2 regions of the Paenibacillus apii genome follow, and region 1 is predicted to be linked to the other one. Evidence: riboswitches for the same ligand, from Rfam matches in the RefSeq annotation. Region 1 holds a riboswitch; the other holds the start of a gene.

Evidence for each region. A riboswitch is a leader RNA that binds a small molecule or an ion and turns the genes downstream of it on or off. The one in region 1 is predicted to bind thiamine pyrophosphate.
Region 2: linked by a shared signal. The riboswitch ahead of G5B47_RS22070 (ABC transporter substrate-binding protein) and the one ahead of G5B47_RS11780 (thiamine phosphate synthase) in region 1 are both predicted to bind thiamine pyrophosphate.

Annotation. Positions count from the first base shown of each region.
Region 1 is NZ_JAAKGU010000004.1:338,083-342,040, reverse strand. It holds gene G5B47_RS11790 (ThiF family adenylyltransferase) at 1-843, opposite strand, end outside; gene thiS (sulfur carrier protein ThiS) at 851-1,054, opposite strand; gene G5B47_RS11780 (thiamine phosphate synthase) at 1,060-1,743, opposite strand; TPP riboswitch at 1,848-1,950, opposite strand; gene G5B47_RS11775 (SDR family oxidoreductase) at 2,094-2,966, opposite strand; gene G5B47_RS11770 (hypothetical protein) at 3,229-3,657, opposite strand; gene icd (NADP-dependent isocitrate dehydrogenase) at 3,855-3,958, opposite strand, start outside.
Region 2 is NZ_JAAKGU010000013.1:135,946-139,903, forward strand. It holds gene G5B47_RS22060 (ABC transporter permease) at 1-374, opposite strand, end outside; gene G5B47_RS22065 (thiamine-binding protein) at 371-664, opposite strand; gene G5B47_RS22070 (ABC transporter substrate-binding protein) at 764-1,831, opposite strand; TPP riboswitch at 2,044-2,156, opposite strand; gene G5B47_RS22075 (hypothetical protein) at 2,230-3,663, opposite strand; gene G5B47_RS22080 (pyridoxamine 5'-phosphate oxidase family protein) at 3,863-3,958, shown strand, end outside.

The DNA.
Region 1 (3,958 bases):
CGCCGGACTTGGCGGGCGAATCTGCACCGTATCCCGCCCGCAGAGCACGGTCGTTCTGGAATGGCTGCCCGGCGACAAATACGGATACGTCCGCTTGTCGCCGCAGGACGGACAATCGGCCCGCTTCAGCCTTGCCGTATCCACAGACGAGTGGCGGTTCGCCCAGAGGTCGAAGGAGACCAGCGTTCCGCGGAGTGCACCGCTGTTCCCCGACAGCCATTTCAGCGCCTCGGCCGTCTGATAGGCGGCGGTCATCTGTACGGCAGGACCGATAATACCCGCCGTGTCGCAGGTATCCCCTCCGGCCGGAAGCCCGTCCAGCAGACAGTGCAGGCAGGCGCTCTGCCCGGGGACAATGGTCATGGAAATCCCGTAGCTGCCGGTGCAGGCGCCGTAGATCCAGGGAATGCCGTCCCTTGCGGCAATATCATTGACAATCATCCTCACCTCGAAATTGTCCGCCGCATCGAGTATAAGGTCTACATCCCCCGTGTAGAGGCCGATCTCCTCCGCTGTAATATCCGCTACTATTCCTTCGACCTTTACGGAGGAGTTGACGCTGCGCAGCCTGCGTGCCGCCGCCACCGCTTTGGGCATCCGCTCCGCCGCATCCTGCTCGCTGTACAGATTTTGCCGCTGCAGGTTGCTCCACTCCACATAATCCCGGTCCACAAGCGTCACCTTACCGACGCCCGAGCGCACCATCGTCTCCGCGCATGCAGAGCCAAGCGCCCCGGCGCCAATGATGAGCACCTTCGCCCGGGCAAGCTTTCGCTGGCCCTCGATTCCGATTCCATAAAAGCGTTCCTGCCTGCTGTATCTGTCCTCTCCGGCGGAAATCACCTCATCCTCAGCCTCCTCCCACAAAATGCACCAGCTCGACACGGTCCCCGTCGGCCAGCGTGACCTGCCCGTAATCGTCCTTGCCCACGATGATCCCATTCAGTTCCACGATCATCCGTCGTTCCTTCCATTCGGGACGGCTCAGCAAATCCGCAAGCGTCCCGCATGCTTCGTCAAGCCTGGTCTCACTGCCGTTGATATACAGCATCATGGCCTTCACCTCCTTTCAAGCCGGGCCGCCTGGACCGCGGCGCGGTAAGCCATTGCCGCCGCGGCCGGATCGGCGGCGCCGCAGATGCCCGAGAGCACGGCAATGCCCGCCGCGCCGGTTGAGAGAACTTGCCCTGCATTTCCCGGCTCAATGCCGCCGATCGCGATGACCGGAACCGGGCAGGCCCGGACGGTTTCCGCGAGTCGGTCCAGGCCCCGGCCGGGTAAGCCCGGCTTGCTGGCCGAGGCGTACACATGCCCGTAGAGGCAGTAGTCCGCCCCTTCGCCCGCGGAGGCAGCCGCCTCTGCTGGAGAATGGACGGAGCGGCCGATGCGCAGCCCCGGGGCATGCGGACGGGCGGCTGCAGGAGGAAGGCTGTGCCCCGCAAGCTGGACGCCGCCGGCTCCCGCAGCCAGCGCGACATCCAGCCGGTCGTTCACGACGATTTTGGCAAGCGGCACTCCGCGCCGTGTCATCTCCTTCACAGCTTGGTACAGCTCATTCGCTGTACATGCTTTCTCTCGCAAATGGATGTAATCGACCCATGAATGGACCGTTTCCGCAATCAGCAGAAACTTGTCCAGCCGCGTCCCGCCGCCGGAAATAAGATGAATCTCGGGATCACTGTCTTTAATGCCCGCAGCCGTGGAACGCCGGTTAAGGGGATCTAGTGCCGCATGCACAGCCATCCTCTCCTTCCAAATTTCATTAATCGCGCCAAAAAAGCCGCCCTCCGAAGGAAGGCGGCCGAAAACTGCGGATTGGTTCGAACCTCAGATGAGGCCCGGATGCAGCTATTCACTCTCCACTTCCCTACGCTGGTACAATCCAGATCAGGTTCAAAGGGTCCGAACAATCACGTTCGTCTCAGCCATGCGGCACCCCTAGTGTCAATCGCTATACGGTTATGAATCTTCTACAGCATAGCATATTCTTCCTTCTCATCATACCCCTTCCGTGAAAAAAACCCCCGGCCGCACTAGCGAACCGGAGGCTTTGTACCCTACCGCCGACGCGGTTGATTTCACGGCGTGAACGGTTAGCCGTTCACGATTTCGCCGCCATTGACGTGCATAACCTGGCCGGTCACATACGTCGAATCATCGGAGGCCAGATAGACATAGGCCGGCGCCAGCTCTTCCGGCTGTCCCGGACGCTTCATCGGCTGGGTGGAGCCGAACTCGCTGACCTTTTTCTCGTCAAAGGTGGACGGAATGAGCGGTGTCCAGATCGGACCCGGCGCGACGGCATTGACGCGAATGCCTTTGTCGGCCAGATTCATGGCAAGCGAGCGAGTGAAGGCAAGGATGGCGCCTTTAGTTGACGAATAGTCCAGCAGTTGAGGGTTTCCTCTGTATGCCGTAATCGATGTCGTATTGACTATGGTGGAGCCTTCTTTCAAATGAGGCATCGCCGCTTTCGTCAAATAGAACATCGAGAAAATATTCGTGCGGAACGTCCGCTCCAACTGCTCGGAAGTAATATCCTCGATCTTTTCCTGCGGATGCTGCTCCGCGGCATTGTTGATGAGGATGTCCAGCTTGCCAAGACCCTCCACCGATTTGTTCATGAGATCCTGGCAGAAGGCTTCAACGCCAATATCGCCGGATATGAGAATGCATTTGCGCCCTTCCTGCTCGACTTGCCGCTTCGTCTCCTCGGCATCAGTGTGCTCATTCAGATAGGAAATGACCACATCGGCCCCCTCCTTGGCAAAAGCCACGGCAACCGCGCGGCCGATCCCGCTGTCACCGCCTGTAATGAGCGCCGCTTTGCCAAGCAGCTTGCCGGCCGCTTTATATGCCGCCGGCTCATATTTAGGCCGCGGCGTCATTTCCGATTCCAGGCCGGGTTGACGGTCCTGATGCTGCGGTGGCAGCGTCTTCTGGGTTTGCTGACTGCTATTGGACATCTTTCATTCTCCTTTCGAAAGTTTGCAAAAGCTCAGACTTTCCTTAGGATGTCTTTGGGATGTGCAATTATGCGTTCCCTTTACGATATTTAAATTAACCATTTGCCGGAGGCTCAAACAGGCCTGCCCCAGCCCAGCCGAAGACCAGCTCATTTGGAAGCTTGTCCATTACGCTAGACAGGAACCTAAGAGCGCCGTCCCCCAAAGCGCAAAAAAACCGCCCCGTAAGGAAGCGGCAATACGTTACGGCTGTACGCGCGGCTTAAATAATCTCGTCAAAAGCCATAAAGAACAGTATAACCAGCAAGCATACCGCCAGCAGTGCGCTCAACGTGCGGATTTTGCCGGTTTCGATGGATACATTTCGGCCCTGCTTCATGCCTGAGGCGGCCAACCGAAGCGGTTTGCTCATAATGCCGCCCAGGGCGAACATCGCGAGCAGCAGCAGCGTTACGATAATCATCCACGGAACCGAAACATCTGCTTTGGTCATCAGATAGCCTCCTGTTAGCAGTTGGACAACAAGGCCGTATTGGGCGAAACGGTTAAATCCGGTAATGGCGCTAAGCGCCCCCTCTTTGGCCGCGGGAGAAAGCTTCTCCAGCCGGCCTAGGATGAAAGGCAGCACCAGGTAGAATCCCAACGCCAGCATGCCGATCATATGTAAGAACATTAAAACATCCCAATCCATATCAGATCCCTCCCGATAAGTCTATGATATAAGTTACATTCGTAAATATTATAACCAATTGCCACCGCTTCTCAAAAGAAAATCCCCATTTTATCGAAATAAAATGGGGATGCCGTTCATATTTTTGTCAATTCGTCACACATTGACTACAGGCGCTACATTTTTTACACGTTTGATGGCCAATGTGATCGTCCTCACTACATGTGTTTGATTACTTCATCAGCGAACTCAGAACACTTAAGTTCGGTTGCTCCTTCCATCAGACGAGCGAAATCGTAAGTAACGGTTTTGTTGTTGATTG
Region 2 (3,958 bases), on a different contig from region 1:
AGAATAATCTTAGGCAGCTGCCCGAAGCCGAACCAGATGACCAGCAGCGGACCCAGCGCGATCACCGGCACGTTCTGGCTCAGGATCAGCAGCGGGTACAGCGCGCGGGCCGTCCAAGGCACAATATGCAGCAGCACGGCGCAGATCAGCCCCGCCGCTACCCCGAGCGGAAAGCCGATCAGCGTGAGCCGCAGCGTCGCAAGCGTATGCCCTTTAAGGGAAGAAGCGCTGGCCATGCCTTCCCGCCAAATGTCGGAGGGAGCGGGCAGCATCCATTTTTCCACATGGAACCAGGAGACCGACACCTGCCAGACCGCCAAAAACAAGAGGACCGCCACAAAGGGCGGCCAGATTTGTCTCCAACGGGAGCTCACGGGCGGTATTTCTCCGTCAGCTTGTCCATGCTGATTCCGCCCGGGTTATGGGCGATCTTCACTTGCGAGATCACGCTGGGGCAGCCTGCTTCGATCAGCGCCTCCTGCATCTCCCGGACAATTTCGAGCAGGTCGGCGAGCTCGCCTTCCATCGTCGTCTCCAGTGCGTTCACCTGATGCTTCACACCGGAGCGCTGAATGACCTCAATCGCCTTGTCCACATAAGGAATTACATCCTCGCCTCCCGGCGTCTTCGGAATTACCTGAATGCTCAGCAGCGTGCTTGCCATTGCCTATCATCCTTTCATGACGTTGATATTTTCATGACCTTAATACTTTCATACCGTTAATGGTGAACCCCGTGAATCAAGATTTTAACTCTATTAAGCTTACTGCCCGTCCGGCAAAAAATCGTTCGTGAACGCCTTGTCGGCCTCAAGCGGCTTCTCCAGCAGCTTCAGCCCGTACATCCAATCGGCGTAATCTTTCCATACAGAGGCTTTCTGCTCGCCCCACCGGGCAGCATCGTCCTTGTATTTCGGGCTGAGCCATTCCTGGCTGGCCTGAACAAGCTTAGGGTCCAGATCGGGAACCGCCTTGATCAGAATATCGGCAGCCTCTTTCGGATGGTCGATTGCGTATTGATACCCCTTGGATGTCGCCTTCAAAAAGGCTTTAACCACCTCGGGATTCTCGGCGATTTCTTTCTCGCTTGTCGTCAGCACCGGCGTGTAGTAATCGAGCTGTGGCGCGTAATCCTTCAAATAGAGCATATCGAGCGGCTCACCGCGCAGCTTCGCCTCAATACCGGTCCAGGCGTAGAAGATCCAGGCAAAGTCAATGTCGCGCTTAACGGCCGTAAAATAATCGGCCTCGCCGATCGTGACCTGCTTGACCTTCTTCACATCGCCGCCAACCGGGTCCATAATCGCCTTCATGGAAGCTTCTTCGACCGGCGATCCCCAGCCGCCGTAGGTTTTGCCTTCAAAATTCTTCGGCGACTTGATGCCCCGGTCAACCGGAGCCGCAAAGCCCGACGTGTTATGCTGGATAATCGCCGCGATAGATACGAGCGGAACGCCCTGAATGCGGGCCAGCGTCAGACTGTCCTGCGCGCCGACGCCAAAGGCGGCTTCTCCCGAGGTGACCATCGTATCCGCGCCCGCCGCTCCCGGCTGCACAATCTCAACGTCAAGGCCTTCTTCCGCGTAGTAGCCGAGCTCTTTGGCAACATACAGCCCGGTGTGGTTCGTGTTCGGCGTCCAGTCGAGCGCGACCTTTACCGGCGTCGCCGCTTTGGGCGAGCTTTCGGCGGAAGCCGATGCCTCCGGCGATGCAGAAGCAGGGGTTCCCTGAGCGCCGCCGGCGTTTCCTCCCGAATTATTGCCGCCGCAGCCTGCTGCCGTCAGGATGAGCAAGCTGGCCAGGGACAGTGTTAACCATTTTTTGACTCCCATTATATCGTCTCTCCTTTGTATTGCCATCCCGGGCGGCGAAGCCCGAAGCGGCGGGTATTCCCGTCTTCATGATAACTGATCCGCAAATTGCGGGACCGGCCGGCGGACCCGGAAATTTGCGTTCTCTCCTTGGTGCCAAGAAACAAAGCCAAAAAAGCGTCCCTGAATATTCGGGACGCTGCGGAGTGCATAACGGCGGCGGTCTATCGGGACCACACGCTTTTGGACTTTCCTACGCTGGCATTATCCAGATCAGGTATAAGGGTCAGTATCTTGCGGGATACACTCTCAGCCGGCCGTAATTCCAGCACCCCAAGGCGGTATGAAGTTTGCGGGTATTTCTTACTGCTTACGGTGTAATTATAGACGCAAGGTTCCGGGATTGTCCAGCCTGACGGCTATTCTAGCTTCTTCCGGCGGCGGCTTTTGATCCCGCTCCGCAGCTCGCGCAGCGTCAGAACGCCGCTGACGATGATGCCGCAGAAGGTCAAGAGCAGTGCGATGTATTCGAATACGGAATACTGAAGCATTTTGCCCCAGTCGATGTTTCCCTTTAAGTCCTCGATGACCTGATTCATCCCGTAAATGCCGCTAACGACCGTGAATACCGTCAGAATCATCAGCAGGTTGTCGCGGCGCTTGGCCTGGAACGTCTCCTGATACTGGAACAGATCGGCCAGCGTCTGCTTCACTTCCTCGAACAGTGCGTCATTGCCGTACACTTTGCGCAGCTGAAAGAAGATTTCACGGCCCTGCGTCTGTGAGATCAGCTCAAGGAAATAAAATTTGGCGGAGAACTTGTTAATATAGTAGATCAAATCCTCGATTTCCTCGTAATCATGCTCGATCCGCAGCCGCGAGTGCACATTGGACAGCTTCAGCAGCACGATCTTGTGAAAAAGGCTAAGCAGCAGGCCGTAATAATATTCGCCATACATTTGATTGGCCAGCTTCACTGCGGTTTCGGAATCACTGCGGCTCAGGCAGCAGAAGGTCTGTTCGTTCGTCATGTAGTAGGTATCCGGACCCCAGCGTCCGTACCGGTGCTTCCGGCAGTATTCCCCGATATATTCTTCGCTGCTCGCGCTCGTATAGGGCCGTCCGTCCGCTTTCATCCCGTCAAGCTGGGAAGCCCGGTAGCATGTTTCGCGGCTGATGTTCTCCCCTTCCTCGAATCCGTAAAAGGCCTGAACCATCATCCGCTCATCCACGAAAAAAGGCAGCGTCTCGAAGTAAGCCCCGTCCAGCTCCGACTGGTCGAGGAACTCTCCCAGACCGTTCACCAGATTTTTGAAGATAAAATCCTCCATTTGGTTAAACATCCGTTCTCCGCAGAAGATGCGGGATGCCTCGTCCGCTTCCTTTACATTTTCCAGCGAGCGGAACCGGTCGGCGAACTCCAGAGCGAAGCTGAGCGGAAACCTCTTGTCGTCGATCATCGTCCGTATGGTCAGAAAGCCGAGCTGGAACGGACAAATGAACACATCCGTCGAGAGCACCTGGAAGGGTACCGAGCCCTGCGGCATTTCCATCCGGCAGCTCAGGCCATTCACCCGGGAAAAGCGGCGGAATGAATCTTTGTCCTCCCGGTACGGAAACAGCACATGCGCGGCGAACGGCATATAGGAACGCTCCATGCTCTCGTGCGAGACACAGTAGCCATCTCCGTAATAATCGTCCTGCAGTTCTTTATTATTCAGAAAAAACGGGGTAAACCCGTCCCGCTTCAGCTGTGCCTCCAGCTCCTGTCCCTGGGTCTGCTTAATCGAGAAGGGGAAAATAAACTGAAGGAGGGCGGTATGCAGAATGGGATCGTCCAAGATTTGATTCATGGGTGGCAGTCCTCCTGAATTTGCGGGTAGTCGTCAATAGTATTTACACCGTCCGCATACCGTTGAAAAAGGAGCTCAGGCCCCCGAGTAAATCTTTTCCATTCAGGATTCATTCTGCCCATCAGGGCACATTATATTGTATCGACCCGCTTAAGCTTACGTATCTCTTGGCTTGAAAAGAAAGGAGATTGGGATATTCATGGACAATAACGAATTGGAACAACGTATAATCAAGGCGCTGGACGACAATAAATTCGGTTCTTTCGGTACCATCGAAGCGGGCGCCAAGCCGAAG